DNA from 3 places in the Paenibacillus sp. BIHB 4019 genome. Region 2 is predicted to be linked to each of the others. Evidence: predicted binding sites of a transcription regulator. Region 2 holds the regulator's gene; each other region holds the start of a gene.
The links. The regulator LexA, encoded in region 2, represses DNA repair genes until DNA is damaged. The targets are predictions, from matches to a motif close to CGAACATATGTTCG.
Positions count from the first base shown of each region.

Region 1: the regulator LexA is predicted to act here: its motif matches at 3,363-3,376, upstream of BBD42_RS27555 (YhjD family protein).
Region 3: the regulator LexA is predicted to act here: its motif matches at 2,352-2,365, upstream of BBD42_RS17070 (YolD-like family protein).

Region 1 covers NZ_CP016808.1:6,343,539-6,348,910, reverse strand. Annotated here, with positions in the region: gene BBD42_RS27575 (ABC transporter permease) at 1-189, shown strand, start outside; gene BBD42_RS27570 (carbohydrate ABC transporter permease) at 214-1,113, shown strand; gene BBD42_RS27565 (YhjD family protein) at 1,217-1,711, opposite strand; gene BBD42_RS27560 (DNA polymerase IV) at 1,708-2,976, opposite strand; gene BBD42_RS27555 (YhjD family protein) at 2,973-3,344, opposite strand; gene BBD42_RS27550 (MFS transporter) at 3,575-4,789, shown strand; gene BBD42_RS27545 (aldo/keto reductase family protein) at 4,973-5,372, opposite strand, start outside.
Region 2 covers NZ_CP016808.1:5,471,168-5,476,539, forward strand. Annotated here, with positions in the region: gene BBD42_RS23885 (dipeptidyl aminopeptidase) at 1-104, shown strand, start outside; gene BBD42_RS23890 (restriction endonuclease) at 697-1,446, shown strand; gene lexA (transcriptional repressor LexA) at 1,568-2,188, opposite strand; gene BBD42_RS23900 (LysM peptidoglycan-binding domain-containing protein) at 2,424-2,804, shown strand; gene BBD42_RS23905 (DUF896 domain-containing protein) at 3,055-3,258, shown strand; gene BBD42_RS23910 (aldo/keto reductase) at 3,290-4,276, shown strand; gene BBD42_RS23915 (hypothetical protein) at 4,383-4,889, shown strand; gene BBD42_RS23920 (HAD family hydrolase) at 4,914-5,372, shown strand, end outside.
Region 3 covers NZ_CP016808.1:3,923,930-3,929,301, forward strand. Annotated here, with positions in the region: gene BBD42_RS17055 (hypothetical protein) at 829-1,287, shown strand; gene BBD42_RS32870 (RNA chaperone Hfq) at 1,689-1,901, shown strand; gene BBD42_RS17070 (YolD-like family protein) at 2,113-2,274, opposite strand; gene BBD42_RS17075 (deoxyribonuclease IV) at 2,663-3,781, shown strand; gene purU (formyltetrahydrofolate deformylase) at 3,847-4,737, shown strand; gene tkt (transketolase) at 5,154-5,372, shown strand, end outside.

The DNA.
Region 1 (5,372 bases), 870 kb from region 2:
TTGATGCAAAATGCATTGAACTTGCCCGTATCCGAAGTGATTGCGACCTATGTCTACAAAATGGGGATCGTGTCCAATCAATTCAGCTATGCATCAGCTATCGGCTTGTTTAATACGCTCATTAATTTTATATTCCTGTATACGATGAACGCCATCTCCAGACGTGTGTCCGACACAAGTCTGTTCTAGCCTACGGCGGAAGGAGGCACTGCAATGGAAAGAATACGCCCGTGTCTTGGCGGCGGTGAAATTTTGTTTAGAATCGTGCTAGTCATCGTCTGTGCCGTTATATTCCTGACGGTTGCTTACCCGCTTTATTTTATTATTATTGCGTCGGTAAGCGACTCGACACTCGTCTCAACCGGTAAAGTGCTGCTGTTCCCCAAGGGAACGAGCTTCTTCGGCTACGGGGAGATTTTCAAGGATGAACGCATATGGACCGGCTACCGCAATACGCTGTTTTACACATCCGTGGGCACATTAGTCAATTTGCTGTTCACGCTGCCTGCTGCCTACGTGCTGTCACGCAAGGAGTTTAAGGCGAGAAAATACATTATGTTTGCGTTTGTGTTTACGATGTTTTTCAATGGCGGGCTCATTCCGACTTATTTGCTGATGAAGGATCTGCATCTAACGAATACGCCTTGGGTATTTATCGTACCGTTTAGCGTTAACGTATTTTATTTAATTATCGCCCGTACTTTTTTTGAATCGACGCTTCCTTCGGAGCTTTACGAGGCGGCTGCAATGGATGGCTGCTCGCATTTTGTCTATTTCGTCAAGGTGGCGCTGCCGCTGTCCAAAGCTTTGATCTCCGTCATCGGCCTGTATTATTTGGTCGGGCACTGGAATGATTTTTTCACTGCGCTTATTTACATTCGCGACAACGAGCTGAAGCCGCTGCAAATTATTCTTCGCGACATTTTATTATCGAACCAAGTGTTTGCAAGCGGGGCGGGGACAGGCGGCGACTCTGGCGGCTACGCGCAGAAATATGCAGATCAGATTAAATATGGCGTCATTATCGTGTCTACGCTGCCGATTTTAGTGCTGTATCCGTTTTTGCAGAAATATTTTGAGAAGGGCGTTATGATCGGTTCGATTAAAGGGTAAAAGCGGGGACCACTGCGGCAGGCTGCTGCCCGGTGGTCCTTTCTGATGAACGATTGTAGAGGCGTGCTGCTGAATCAAATCGAGCCGGCATCTATCTATCCAATCATCCTTTCGTCCTTCCAGCACTTGTAATGATTGCCACAAGGCCGTCCACATAACGTCCTATTCGAATGCTTATCTCGGCACGCATGTAGTCTCTGGTGATGGTGAAATGATCTTCATATTCCCGGCAAATATAGCGGTAACGGGCCTCTTGATGATTTTTCTCCTCTTCAAAAACGCGGATGCTTTTCTCCGTCAATCCTTTCTTTAATTGGGTTAAGTCGTCATGAACATTTTTAGCCAGCAATTGGGCCGCTTTAGAATAGAGCAGTCTTAGCATTTCTGAGGATTGCTCTGCCTCGCGGGCTTTTTTGACGATGATCGCATGCATGATCGGCAGCAGCACATAATCCTTCATCATATGAATCTCTTCTGCTGTTGGATGAACAGGCTGAAGAGCTTGCTTTTGGAACCTGTTCTGAAAAGCCTCCTTATGCTGTGGAAGCATCATTCGGCTAGATTCCCAGAGCCCGTTTTTTTCAAGTTTTTTGCTCATTTGTAGTGCCCCCCGATTTTTATGGACCTATCCGCTGCTTGCCCTGCGGCAGTAAGGGATGAAGCTCTTACAATTGCGGTGCTTCCGTATCGATTTTTGATGCCGTCTGTCACTTTCTCCAGCGCTCTAAGCTTAATCTGATCCTCAAAGAGGGTGAGCTGATAGTTTTGATCGTCCATGAGCTGGCTGATGGTCACACCGACCCGGCGCACAGGCATGCCATCCCAAAATTTATAAAACAGCTGCTTCACCGCTTCAAAAACCGTTTTGGTGTGGTTAGTGGGGTCCAGCAGCTTCATTTGGCGCGAAAATCCAGTGGGCGCTTCGTAGGGGCTGCACATGCAGTTGACCGTAACGACATGGCCCATATATTTTTTGCGGCGGCAATCACGGCAAACTTCCTCGGTCAGCTCTAATAAAACGGTATCCACCTCCCATGGCTCCATATAATCTCTTGGCAAAGTCATCATATGGCCAACCGATTTTGGCGGGGTGTTGAATGTTCCAGGCGTTACCGGGCTATCATCGATGCCGTTGGCCGTTCGCCACAGCACCTCGGCATGAATATCGGATTGCTTGCCAAAGCGAAAGCGAAACTGGTCCTTAAGGCGCGGCAGAGGCGTTTTGGCAATATCGCCTATCGTATGCATGCCAAGACGGGTGAAATGGGTGGTCATGCGTGAGCCGACTCCAAACATTTTATGGACCGGCTGCGGCCACAGCAAAGCTTCGAGATCTGTCTTAGGCAGCGTAAAGATGCCGTCCTCGTTCTTTTTTGCCCAGATGTCGGTCGCCATTTTAGCGAGCATTTTATTGGAGCTTATGCCTACCCTAATCCATACGCCTGTTTGCAGGAGAACCTTCTGTTGAAGGGCTTTAGCTATCGTAACAGGGTCTCCGAAAAGAGGAATGCTTGCCGTAATGTCCAGAAACTGCTCATCAATGCTAAAGATTTCAACCAGATTCGTAAATTCCTCATAAATGCCCGTAATCATCAGGGAGGCATCGATATAATGCTGCATGCGGGGACGCAGGACGACGAGCTCCGGGCATTTATTTAACGCGATTCCGAGCCGCTCGGCTGTCGTGATGCCGTATTGCTTGGCAATGGGGCAAGCCGCTAAAATAATGCCTGAGCGGCGCTCAACAGAGCCGGCTACAACAACGGGTTTATTTTTACACTCCGGATGACTGGCTTTTTCAATACTTGCGTAAAAACTTTGACAATCTGCGAGCAATATAACTCTTTCAGCTGTTTCCCTCATTCCAACCGCCTCCGCATATTCATCAGCATGGTCATTAGCTCGGCTTTCACTAAGCTTCTCAGCATGGTGAAATGGTGGATATAACCGCGAACTTTATATTCAACATGGACCCCCCGCGCATTCATCTCGGTGTTTAACGCTTTAATATTCCGCGCTTTCATCTTTTTCTTAATGCTTTGCAGTTCAAGATAGATGCTTTGCTCCATTTCATTGAGATAAAAAAGGATATGATTATAAATGATTTTATTTCGATGCATTTTTAATTCGTTGATGTCTCTAGCTAACATATCGAGAAGAATCGGCAGCAAAGTATATTTTTTAATAATTTGCAGATCCTCTTCCGTTTCGATGATTGAATGGACACTCATAGCTACACCACCATGACGCGAACGTTTATTCGTATTCTGTATTATATACCGAATGTATGTTCTCTATGCAAGGTTTCTTGGGCAGGTAATTTCGACCAGCTTGGGCTTTGCTTCGGGAAGGGACAGGGGCTAGCGTTTTGCGGGGGCGGTTATAATAATGAAGCTTGTCCAAAAGGTGAGAAGATGCGATGATAAATAAATCACATGCTTACATAAGGAGTTAGAACAAAATGAAACAGGCATCATTGCTGCAAGACAAAAAACAACGCAAATTGCTGTTCAGCGCTGGGCTCAGTTGGATGTTCGACGCGATGGACGTCGGCATGCTGTCCTTTATCGTGGCTGCGCTAAGCGTAGAATGGGGGCTTGGCACCGAGCAGATCGGACAGCTGACTGCAATTAATTCCATTGGCATGGCGGTGGGCGCGGCAGCGGCGGGTGCGCTGGCGGATCGGTACGGACGCCGGACGATTTTGCTGTGGACGCTGCTGATTTTCTCGGCAGCAAGCGGCTTGTCGGCGCTGGCGGGCACCTTTACCGTGCTGTGCCTCTTGCGTTTCGCCGGCGGCTTTGGACTGGGCGGCGAGTTGCCCGTCGCTTCGACGCTCGTATCCGAGTCGGTTCCCGTGAAGGATAGAGGCAGAGCAATCGTGCTGCTGGAAAGCTTCTGGGCAGGCGGCTGGATTGTCGCTGCGCTCGTCTCGTATTTTGTTATACCGGCCTATGGCTGGCGAGCGGCGTTTATTATTGGAGCGGTTCCGGCGCTGTATGCGCTGTATTTGCGCAGAGCCATAGAGGATTCACCGCGTTATGTGGCGCAAAAGGGGAATGTTTTGCCGCTGCGCCAGCGGCTTGCGGCGATTTGGTCACCGAAGCATCGCCGCTCGACCATTATGCTGTGGCTGCTATGGCTGACGGTCGTCTTCTCGTATTACGGCATGTTTCTGTGGCTGCCGACCGTCATGGTGCTGAAAGGCTTCGGACTGGTCAAAAGCTTTCAATATGTGCTGCTCATTACACTTGCGCAGCTTCCGGGCTATTTTACGGCGGCTTATTTCATCGAGAAGCTGGGACGCAAATTTGTGCTGGTCACCTATTTGCTGCTGACGGCGGTAAGCGCCATCTGGTTCGGCAGCGCGACGACAGAAGGCATGCTGCTTGCTGCCGGAGCTTGCCTGTCCTTCTTCAACCTTGGCGCTTGGGGAGCGATGTACGCTTACACGCCAGAGCAATATCCGACGGCGGTTCGGGCAACGGGAGCAGGCTTTGCCGCTTCGTTTGGCCGGATCGGCGGCATCATCGGCCCCTACATGGTAGGGATGCTCGTGGCAGGCGGCACATCGATTCAAACGGTATTCATCATTTTCTTTGTGGCGATCGTATGCGGTGCACTGGCGGTTGCTTTTCTGGGTAAAGAAACAAAAGGAATCGATCCTGACCGTTAAGCGCCGAAGCTTGCGGCGGGGCTAGAATGAGAATCAAGCACGATATTTCCTAACTTTTAGGCGAAAAAAAAGCCCCTCTCCTGAACAAAAGCAGTTCCGGCAAGCCGAACGCTGCTCGATCAAGGAGAGGGGTTTTTTCATTGAAAATAGACAGCCAGATGCATAATTTAGCGCTCGCAGCTATTACCTAAGCGGCGCGAAATGCTTCACTTGCTCCAAAATGCCTTCGATTTCCTGAATTACATCTGCCGAAAGCTCCAGCTCGACAGCTTTGACGTTTTCGACGATTTGCTGTGGACGGCTCGCGCCAATCAGCGCGGAGCTGATGCCCGGCAAGCGAAGCACCCAAGCCAGCGCCAGCTGGGAAATGGAGACGCCAAGCTGGCTAGCCAGCCCGTCAAGCTGTTCTACGCAGTCAAGCACATCGTCGCGCAAATAGCTTTTCAGCACATGGTTGATCGAATCATTGGCAGCGCGGCTATCTGTAGGCAGTTGCTGGCCTTTTCTGTACTTTCCGGTCAGGATGCCTTGCGCCAGCGGCGAAAAGACGATCTGGCCGATGCCTTCCCGCTCGCTGACAGGG
Region 2 (5,372 bases):
AGGTCGAGAGATTTGGAAACACCGCTTTTTTTGAAGGTGGAGTCACTGCAAATGTAATTGGTCGGAAACTTCATTTGGTGGAACATTTAATAAAAAATGACTGATTCCTATAGGTTAGGAATCAGTCATTTTTTCAGATTAAAAATTATACAAGGTAATATGGACTTCGTCAAGAAATTTCCGTCCTAGGATGGAAATTAAATGTCTATTCGACAATTTCCGACATTGTGACGATATCTCCTGTGATACAATAAAAATGTAAAACAGAGGGAAACAATATCATTATAGAGACAGACAGATATTAAAGCAGGAATGATCGAGTTAAAGACAGCGAGGAGTTAAAGCTGCATTGATTTTCGTCTCACAGTAGAGAGAAGTGTAACTATTTTTACTTGGCTTATACTGTTGAATTCGGATTGATTGTGCAATTCCTCGCTGATTTCGATCAGCTTCCCTGACATCGAATGAATGAGTTAACAATAATATTGTAAGATAACCAATGGAAAAATCAGATAAGGGCTGACATGGACATTACTGATGTAGTAATCAGTAATGATTTGTGTCGGTCCTTTTATATTCAGTAAGAAAAAGTAAAGTGAGTAGACTGGAGGTTTTTATATTTTTTATTATTAGGTATAAATTCCTATTATATTTTCCGATATAAGGTATATTATATTGAGCAAAGGGGATCTAAATATGGCAAAACGTAGAAGGAAGAAAGAGGAGTTGGACCCGGTACAAGCATTTGTGCTGCTTCTTATGTTGGGTGCAGGTTTTGGGGCGTACAAGCTTACAAATTCTTTTATTTTTGCGGGTGTGGCATTTGGTGCGGTTATGTTGTTGTATGCAATTGTAGCGATATCAATTGCTCGCAAACGCAATGAACGCCTTAAGCGTTCCGGTATTGCAGAAATTGATAAGATGGAGGGCCGACAGTTCGAGAAGTATCTTGGACATCTTTTAGAGGCTCATGGCTACAAGGTAACGGTGACGAAGGCAGCAGGAGATTTCGGGGCAGATCTTGTTATAGCAAAAGGCGCACAAAGGGTGGTCGTTCAAGCTAAACGTTATAGTAATAATGTCGGGATTAAGGCTGTTCAAGAAGCACAGGCTTCTATCGCACATTATTCGGCAAGTGAGGCATGGGTCATTTCCAACAGTGGATATACAGAAGCTGCAGTCACATTAACAAAATCAAATGCCGTTCGGCTTATAGATCGAGCAGAGCTCATTGAAATGATTTTGAAGATCAATGCTGATAGATCAATTCCAACACCACATACCAACACAGAACAAAACAATACAGAGAAAATAATTATGAAGCAAATAAAAAATGAAGTAGCATGTGCAAAATGTGGCCAGCTATTAGTCCGTCGTAAAAGTGCGCGTGGGGAGTTTTTGGGTTGTTCAAGCTTTCCTAAATGTCGACATACCGAGGCAGTTTGAGGAGGGAGACCGAGAGCTGGAAAAAATCCTCTGCCTAAATTAAAAAGCTGCATCCAACCCGTTTCTAGTGCGGGAAAGGATGCAGCTTTATTCTTGTATGAAGGGTATGAAATTTCAACGATTAATGAAAATCACGGAACAAGCCGATGACTTTGCCTAAAATCGTAACGTTCTTCAGGCGGATAGGTTCCATGGTTACATTTTCCGGTTGGAGACGGATATGATCCTTCTCGCGGTAAAAGGTTTTGACTGTTGCTTCATCGTTCTCAGTCATGGCGACCACAATATCACCGTTAGTAGCGGTCTGCTGCTGGCGTACAATAACATAGTCGCCGTTATGTATGCCGGCTTCAATCATGCTCTCGCCAATGACATTAAGGATGAATACATCATCATCTCCTACGTAATGGGAAGAGATGGGGAAATATTCTTCAATATTCTCAGTAGCGGTAATCGGCACACCTGCAGTAACTTTACCTACGATTGGTACATGGGTAACAGCAGGACGGATAATTCCGTCGACATCTTCCTGATCCAAAATCTCGATAGCGCGAGGTTTAGTCGGATCGCGGCGGATAAGCCCTTTCTTCTCCAGACGGTCCAGATGACCGTGTACAGTCGAGCTTGAAGCAAGTCCAACTGCTTCTCCAATTTCACGTACGGAAGGCGGATAACCCTTCTCGCGAACTTCGTTCTTTATAAATTCCAGGATCGACTGCTGGCGATTGGAAGCTTTGGACAACACGATCACTCCAGTTCACGCACTCCATGATGAGTGCGACATGAATTTTGATTGAAACTTTGATCCATGCACTTCATTCGAAGTGCAATATGAGTATTTATTTCTCAAATTATAACATGGAACCGCCGTTCGTACAAACATAAGTTCCTAAAAACAAAAGTTCGCATTGTCTGTTGACCGCAAACAAATGTTCGTGTTAATATCGAAACAGAACAAACGTTTGGGAGTGAGGGCAATGATCATTTATCCAGAATCCTATCAATCTATTTTCTCAGAGAAAGCGCCTGTTAAGGCGGCAAAGATGAAATGGCAAATCAGCATGGCTGGATTTAGCAGCTATGCTTTGAAGTTGGCGGTGTGTCTGGCTCTGTTTATTGTATTGTTTTCTGGTTTTTTATTGGTGCGCACAGAAGCTTCAGTGAATCATGTTGCGCCAGCGGCTGCTGGAGAGCAGACAGTAGTGGTTGCGCAAGGCGATACATTATGGGAGCTTGCACGTAAATACTCGGACAGTTCGGATGATATACGCTGGTCCGTTTATCAAATTCGGGAACGCAACCAGCTGTCGTCGCCAGATATATGGCCTGGGCAGAAGCTGGTCATTCCTTCTCCGTAGCTTCATTAAGAAGCATGCCTCTATAATATACGCAAGCTGTTTGCATGACGGAAATCATGTAGCTGTCCTTCGGAACTTTTGAAGCGTGAATACTCGACCTAAATACAGAATAGATCGGAACAATGATAGCATTATCGTTGTACGATCTATTCTGTATTTAATTATAGCCCCGTTTTCTTGACAACTGCGTATTGGTAATGTCAAAGTAGAAAGAGTTTGGGAAAAGTACAGCAAGTGAGGTGAGCAATCAATGGAAGAGCTTATTGCCAGAATTAATGAATTATCCCGTAAAAATAAAACAGTCGGTTTGACGCCCGAGGAACTGACGGAACGGGCTGAACTGCGCAGTAAATATATGGAGCAGTTTAAAAGCAATTTTCGCCAACAGCTTGATACGATTAAATTCGTAGAAGATGAAGAGAGCGAAGCGGGAGACGAGAAGCCACAGCATTAATTATTTTAATGGGAGAGGCGGTCATCATTTTATGAAATACCAACTGCTTGGACGTAGTGGACTAGCTGTTTCTGAACTTTGTCTTGGAACGATGACATTTGGCAATACAACGAATGAGCAGGATTCGCTTGAGATGATCAATCGTTTTGTGGAGTGCGGCGGCAATTTTCTCGATACAGCGAACGTTTATGTAAGCGGACGCTCTGAAGAGATCGTCGGAAAAGCGATTCAAGGCCGTCGTTCTGAGATGGTCGTTGCTACGAAAGTTAGGATGACAACATCTTCTGATATTAATGGAGTAGGGCTGTCCCGCAAGCATATTATGGACGGCGTGGAAGCGAGCCTCAAGCGACTGCAAACCGATTACATTGACTTGTATCAGGTTCATTTATGGGATCATGCTACGCCGATTGAAGAGACGCTGCGGACGCTCGATGATCTTGTCACATCAGGCAAGGTGCGTTATATCGGCTGTTCTAACTTTTTTGCATGGCAGCTTATGAAATCTTTGGCTTGGAGCGATGCTAATCGGTATGTGCGCTTTGTTTCGCTGCAGCCTCAATATAGTCTCGTCAGCCGCCAGATGGATCGTGAAATGATGTCGCTTTGCTTAGAAGAAAACGTTGGTGTTATTCCATGGGCTCCGCTTGGCGGCGGTTTTCTGACAGGCAGGTATGATCGCACAGAGCCGACAGAGGGCAGATTGACAAGCAAAGTAGGCGAAAGTGCTTGGGCAAACCGGGCAAATGAGCAGAACTTTGCTGTTTTGGATGCTGTAATAGCAGCTGCCAAGGAGCTTGATAAAACACCTGCTCAAGTTTCACTGAATTGGCTGCTGCAAAGGGAAGGAATCACATCCCCAATCTTTGGAGCTAGCACGCTTGCGCAATATGAGGATAATATGGGAGCTGTCGGCTGGACGATGCCTGAAGAGATATGGAATCGTCTGGACGAGGTCAGCGCGCTTGCCGAAGACTATCCGAATCGTTTTATTGCAAAATTCAAACGCCCGTTTTAACGAATTACGATGAAACCTGGAGATATACGGTGTCAGCCTGCATCACTTGTCAGACTTGATTTATTAAGCGTGATTTTGTGTTGCAGCATAATAAGGAGGAACGACTTTGTCACGTACATGGGAGCGCAAGGTGCGCCGAAACACGAATCAAATTAACAAAAATCGCAAAAAACAAGGCGGCCCAAGCTTTAAGCCAGCTGGACCCCAATCCGATCGTTTTGTTGGCCGCAGCTATATTGCGCCGATTTTGCTCCTGCTGTTTATTGCCATGTACGTTATACTTGCCCAAATGGACCCGCAATTTAAATTCGATACCTTGCTAGGTGTGACAATTGGCTGCTATGTATTTCTGGCAATTGTATTTTTCCTGCGGCGCCCGTATATTACAATCGGTAAAAACTATGTTCAAACGCGCAAGATGACTGGCGACAAGCGTCTAGGTGCAGAAGCGATCAAGACGATTCGCGTACAGCCTGGCTATGTGTCGATTGAACCGCAAAAAGGATCGACATGGGCTTTTTCGCGAGTATTTCATCGTTATCCAACGGATGAAATCAGCGCAAGGTTAGAGCAATTTGCCAAAGAAAACGGCATAACATACGAACAAAAATAAAACGACCAGGAGCGTCAGTGAACAATGGCAAAGCTAGCGGTATTATTTGATTTGGATGACACACTGCTATGGGATGACCGTAGTGTAAAAGAAGCATTTGATGCGACCTGTCAAGCAGGTGCGGAAGCAGCGGGCGTAGATGCGGTAGAGCTGGAGGAAGCTGTTCGCAAGGAAGCTCGCAGCTTATATGAATCGTATGAAACATTCCCTTTCACGAAAATGATCGGAATAAATCCTTTCGAAGGCCTATGGGCTAACTTCCGTGAGGGAGAGCAGGAGGAGTTCAGAAAGCTGGAGCAGCTTGCACCCGCTTATCGTCGTGAAGCATGGACGAAAGGGCTAAAAGCGCTGGGAGTAGACAATCAAGAGCTTGGCGCCAGACTGGCCGAGCAGTTTCCAGCAGAGCGCAGAGCGCGCCCGATTGTATATGATGAAACGTTTCGATTGCTAGATGCGCTAAAAGGCAAGTATAAGCTGCTGCTG
Region 3 (5,372 bases), 1.5 Mb from region 2:
GGAGTTAAAATAGACTATATAGTAATGATGTAATTCAGGAAGATAATCCCATCGAAATAATTGACAGAATTGTACAAGTGATATTACATTCGATAAAAGCCTGGTTATAGGTCTGGAGGCTAATACATTACTAAAAGAGGGCTCTATGAAACTAGTCAAAGTTTTTACAGAAGTGCGTTTCGAAAATGCGATTTTATTTAAAGATGCAAGAACGATAAATTCCCTCATAAAAGAGCTGAAAAATATTTTCTCGATATCGGATGATAGCCATATGAATGAGGGGATAATTGCATTTTATTAACCGTCAAGACACATACAATGTTTCGTTCATAACAACAGGGTAGTTATTGATTGTGACACACCTAAAGACTTTTCTCATTTCAATTCTGTAGCAAGTAAAGTAATTCCTAATGTTATTAGGAAGTTTGAAGTCGAGAAAACCGACCACATAGGGGTTAGGGCGCATTTTGTTGATGAATCGATTAAGGATGCTAAGCAGTCATCTCTTAAAGTTCTGAATAAGTTCTTTAAAGATGTCGGGTTTCTTAAACGAAATACTGATACTCCATTGTTGCAGCCTAATCTTGGATTTATGATTGAGGATAACTCCGAGTTTTTCTTGAATGTATCAATTGCTCATCACCAAATTGGCACTGGAAAAATGGCCAATTCGGGAAAAGTTGAGTTGGAAATTCAATCGACTTCTCCATTAGTTGATTTAGACATATTTACTTCAGTCCCCAAGGAACATCATCAAATTAATGGAGTGTTGAAATACTGCTGTGACCGTCTGCCGAAATACGTACCTTTAATATGGGAGGTTTGAATGTGACTTCATCACTAATGAGACAGACTAACCCCTCTGTATATAAGTACACAGAATCGGGAACAGTTGTTAACGAGCTAAACATGAATACTGGAAGGTTCACAAAAGGACTCACTCGACATGAAGAGTATAATCTACCTAACCTGTTTTTAGAAGTTCAGGAAATGGGTATTAGTTCTATTATGATTGATACTGCATATGGTACAATTAGTATATCACTAATAAATGTCGAAGAAGAAATTAGGAGGGTGATTAGTGTGATGGATAAAAAACATCTCCTCTATAGGTACTACACATTTATTTGGATACTTTGCACAGCTGCCTTAGCGGTTTTTTCAACATCTGCCATTTCTGGATTACTCGGTCCGTTGAGCTCAATTGCTGGTATTGTATTATCAATAACGGGTATAATTGGAGCGTATCTAGATTGGAAGGATAAGGTTCGTAAAGATGCTTATTAATATAGGGGTTTCAGCTCTACCTGATGGGGATGGAGGCTTGCCTAGCCTTGCTAATACGGTAGCTAAAAAGACAACTTTCACAAAAGGTACTGGCCTAATGTTTTTAGTGTGTCTAGCCATACTTGCTTTTATATTGGCGTACTCCAAGATACCCTTTATCCAACAGAGTGTTTCTTTAGATAAAGAGGATTTGAGATTTACTTTTATAACGACTGTATGTTTTATGATTGTTTTCGCAGGATTATATATGCTTCCAGAAATAATACAAAATTTAAAGATATAAGGTAGAAAAGAGCCGTATGGGAAAGCATCCCTGCGGCTCTTCTCGTTCCCTCTGGTTTAAAAATTATGCTATATTAAACTTGGTTACCATAATCCTTATACCAGAGAGAGGGATAAAAATGAATAAAAAAAGCAATAATTTTGAATTGGTGCAAGACTATCAGTTGAGGAATTTAGCCGAGAAATTAATCGAGTGTGTCATTATTACCGTTAACGGAGTACAAATGAAGGGGATAATCTTATTTTATGATCGATACTGCATTGTACTTCAGAATCATAAAGGTATTAATTGTATGATATATAAACATGCTATATCCACGATAAAATTCTAATAATCTAGTTTAGGATAGTTCAATTATTTTTAGTGTGATGTTATAAATTGAAAAAGAGCCGTGGGAGAAAGCGTCCCTGCGGCTCTTTTTTTGTTACCAGTCCTCGTATTGTTCTACACGTTCGATGTCCTTAATTTCAAACCAGTCATCCTCTACCCTAAACGCGCCTTTCAGCTCAGCTATGGCGTTCACAATACCTTCGACACGCCTTTCATCCCAGGGATCGTACTTTTTGTATTACGCGATGCTTAAATGACGTTCTCAGGGTTATAGATATCAATTCTTTTTCCTGATCATCCAATTCGATGCGTTCTCTTCGGTGGCGTTCCTTCACCAATTGTAAATATCCGGCTTTGTGCTCAGGCAAAATCATTCAGCTGCTTTCCCACAATCCGTTATCTTCAAGCTTCTTGCTCATAACCAACGCCTCCTTGTTGGTTATATTATATGCAAACATATGTTCTTGAATCAATTGCGAAAAATCCCTGACAACCCTGCTAAGATAATTACTCGTATTCTTGTCAATTTCCGTCAGCGTCTACCCGTATTTTTAAAAAATGCAGCCCCAATTTAGCCCCAATTCAGTGCATGTTGATGCATGAGTTTGCGTCCACCCTAAAGTGGGGGTTTATGGTAAACCCTTTATTAGCAAGGATCTAGGCGAATTGGACAACTTGTTTGCGTAGTTTGCTCCTTACTAGATTTATTTCGACATTCCTTGTAAAATAGGTGTGATAAACCGAAAGGGGCGTTATATAACGATGTTGAAAATCGGTTCCCATGTTTCATTTTCGGACAAAGGGCTGCAGACCGCAGCAACGGAGGCCATTTCTTATGGCTCCAGCACATTCATGATTTATACCGGCGCACCGCAGAATACGCGAAGAAAGCCGATAGACACGCTATATATTGAAGAAGGCAAAGCTTTGATGCAAACAGCAGGTATTGATGAGATTGTTGTTCATGCACCGTATATTGTCAATCTCGGCTCCTACAAGGACAGCACTTATAATCTGGCTGTTGAATTTTTGAAGGAGGAAATCCGCCGTACCGCTGCTATTGGTGTGCAGAACATCGTGTTGCACCCAGGCGCTTATACCGACAAGGATGCTGAATATGGCATTGGCCGGATCGCCGAAGGGTTGAATGCGGTGCTGGAAGGCACGAAGGAAACGAATGTTAATATTGCGCTTGAGACGATGGCCGGCAAAGGCACGGAAATTGGCCGCAGCTTTGAAGAGCTGGCAGCGATTATTGATAAGGTGCAAAGCAACAATCGCTTGACCATTTGTATGGATACTTGCCATATGCATGATGCGGGCTACGATCTTGTTGATGATTTGGACGGCGTGCTGGACAAGTTTGACAAGCTGGTAGGGCTTAACCGAGTTGCAGTAGTTCACGTGAATGACAGCAAAAATCCGCGCGGAGCGGCAAAGGACCGCCATACGCCGATAGGCTCGGGATATTTGGGCTATGATGCCATCCAATCCATTGTCCATCATGAGGCACTTAAAGGGCGTCCATTCGTATTGGAGACGCCATGGATTGGCAAGGATGCGAAAACGGAGCGTCCGATGTACGAAGTAGAAATCGCCTTGCTTCGCGGAGAAGTCCAGCAGCGGTTTGGCGACAGCTTTCTGGAGGATGTTGCGAAGCTCCAGCAGTTTTTTGCTCCGCAAGGCATTGACCGTGCATTCGTGCTATCGACATGGGAGCTGCTTAAGGCGGATGCCAAAGCAAGAAAAGCTGATCCGCGCGAACCAATGGAGCGGATTTACGACCTCATTATTGAAGGCGGCGTATTGTCGCCAGCACTGACAGAAGAGCAAATTAATCAACGGATTACAGCATGGTTTGCAGGCAATGCTGTGCTCTAAAAATAATGATTTATAATTGATGAATAGAATGAAGATAATAGTTGAAGGAAGGAAGTTTGAAATACATGTCATCACCATCTATATCGCAGCAGCCGTCCGCCAAGAGCGGACGGGCTCGCATGCTCATTTCCTGCCCAGACCGTTCGGGCATCGTGGCAGCCGTTTCCCATTTTCTATATGAGCATGGGGCGAATATTGTGCAGTCCGACCAGTACACCATGAACCCGGAGGGCGGAATGTTTTTTATCCGCTTTGAGTTCGATTTGGCGGACCTCGACAAGGAACTCCCCGTATTAGTAGAGGATTTTGCCCGCGTTGCCGACCGTTTCGATATGAAATGGCATACGTTCCGTGCAAGCCGCAAAAAACGCCTGGCGATTTTCGTTTCCAAAGAAGATCATTGCCTGATGGAACTGCTGTGGCAGTGGAAAGCCGGCGATCTTGACGCCGATATTGCCATGGTTGTCAGCAATCATCCGGATATGCGCGAAATGGTTGAAGGCTTCGGCATTCCTTACCACCACATCCCGGTCACTGCCGATACGAAAGCAGAAGCGGAGCGCAAGCAGATGGAGGTCGTTGCGGATAAAGCAGACATTATTGTGCTTGCCCGTTATATGCAAATTATTTCGCCGAAATTTATCGAGCAATTTCCGAATCGCATTATTAATATCCATCATTCCTTTTTGCCTGCTTTTGTTGGCGGCAAGCCGTATGCGCAAGCTTACCAGCGCGGCGTGAAAATTATCGGCGCTACGGCGCATTATGTAACAGAGGAGCTGGATGGCGGTCCGATTATCGAGCAGGATGTGCAGCGGGTCAGCCACAGGGACAATGTGGACGACTTGAAGCGGATTGGACGCACGATTGAGCGTGTCGTTCTTGCCCGTGCAGTTAAATGGCATATTGAGGACCGGATTATCGTTCATCATAACAAGACTGTCGTATTTAATTAGGATTTTCGCGGTTATTTATCAATATTTTTTAATAGGCAAACTGCTCTGGCGGGTGTTACAATGTTCAAAGCCATTGTGTTCAATTGCGCACCACCTATAAGCATGTTGAAAAATGCGGGCTTTCCGCAGGAAAGTTCTTTTTCAAAATATAAGAATTTATAAGTTTTACACTTATAAATGGGCTTATATTGCACCCGCGGAACGAAACGCGCCGCGCCACCAGAGGACGGCGAGAGCCGTTTCACCTTGAAATATAGGAAAGGATATGTTCTCATCCATTCTCTATATTTCTCGGAATGAAACGCGCCGCGCCGCCAGAGGACGGCGAAAGCCGTTTCACCTTGCCATGCTTCTAAAGAGAGAGAGCAACACTTAAAACAAGAAGACCAGAATGGATTTTAGGAGGAAACAAGCTAATGACAGTTACTCAAAAATCAGTTGACCAGCTTTCGATTGATACGATCCGTACGCTTGCGATCGATGCGATTGAGAAAGCAAAATCTGGACACCCAGGCATGCCTATGGGTGCAGCTCCAATGGGTTATCAGCTTTTCGCTAAAAACATGGTTCACAATCCGGCTAACCCGAGTTGGGTAAACCGCGACCGTTTCGTACTTTCCGCAGGGCATGGCTCC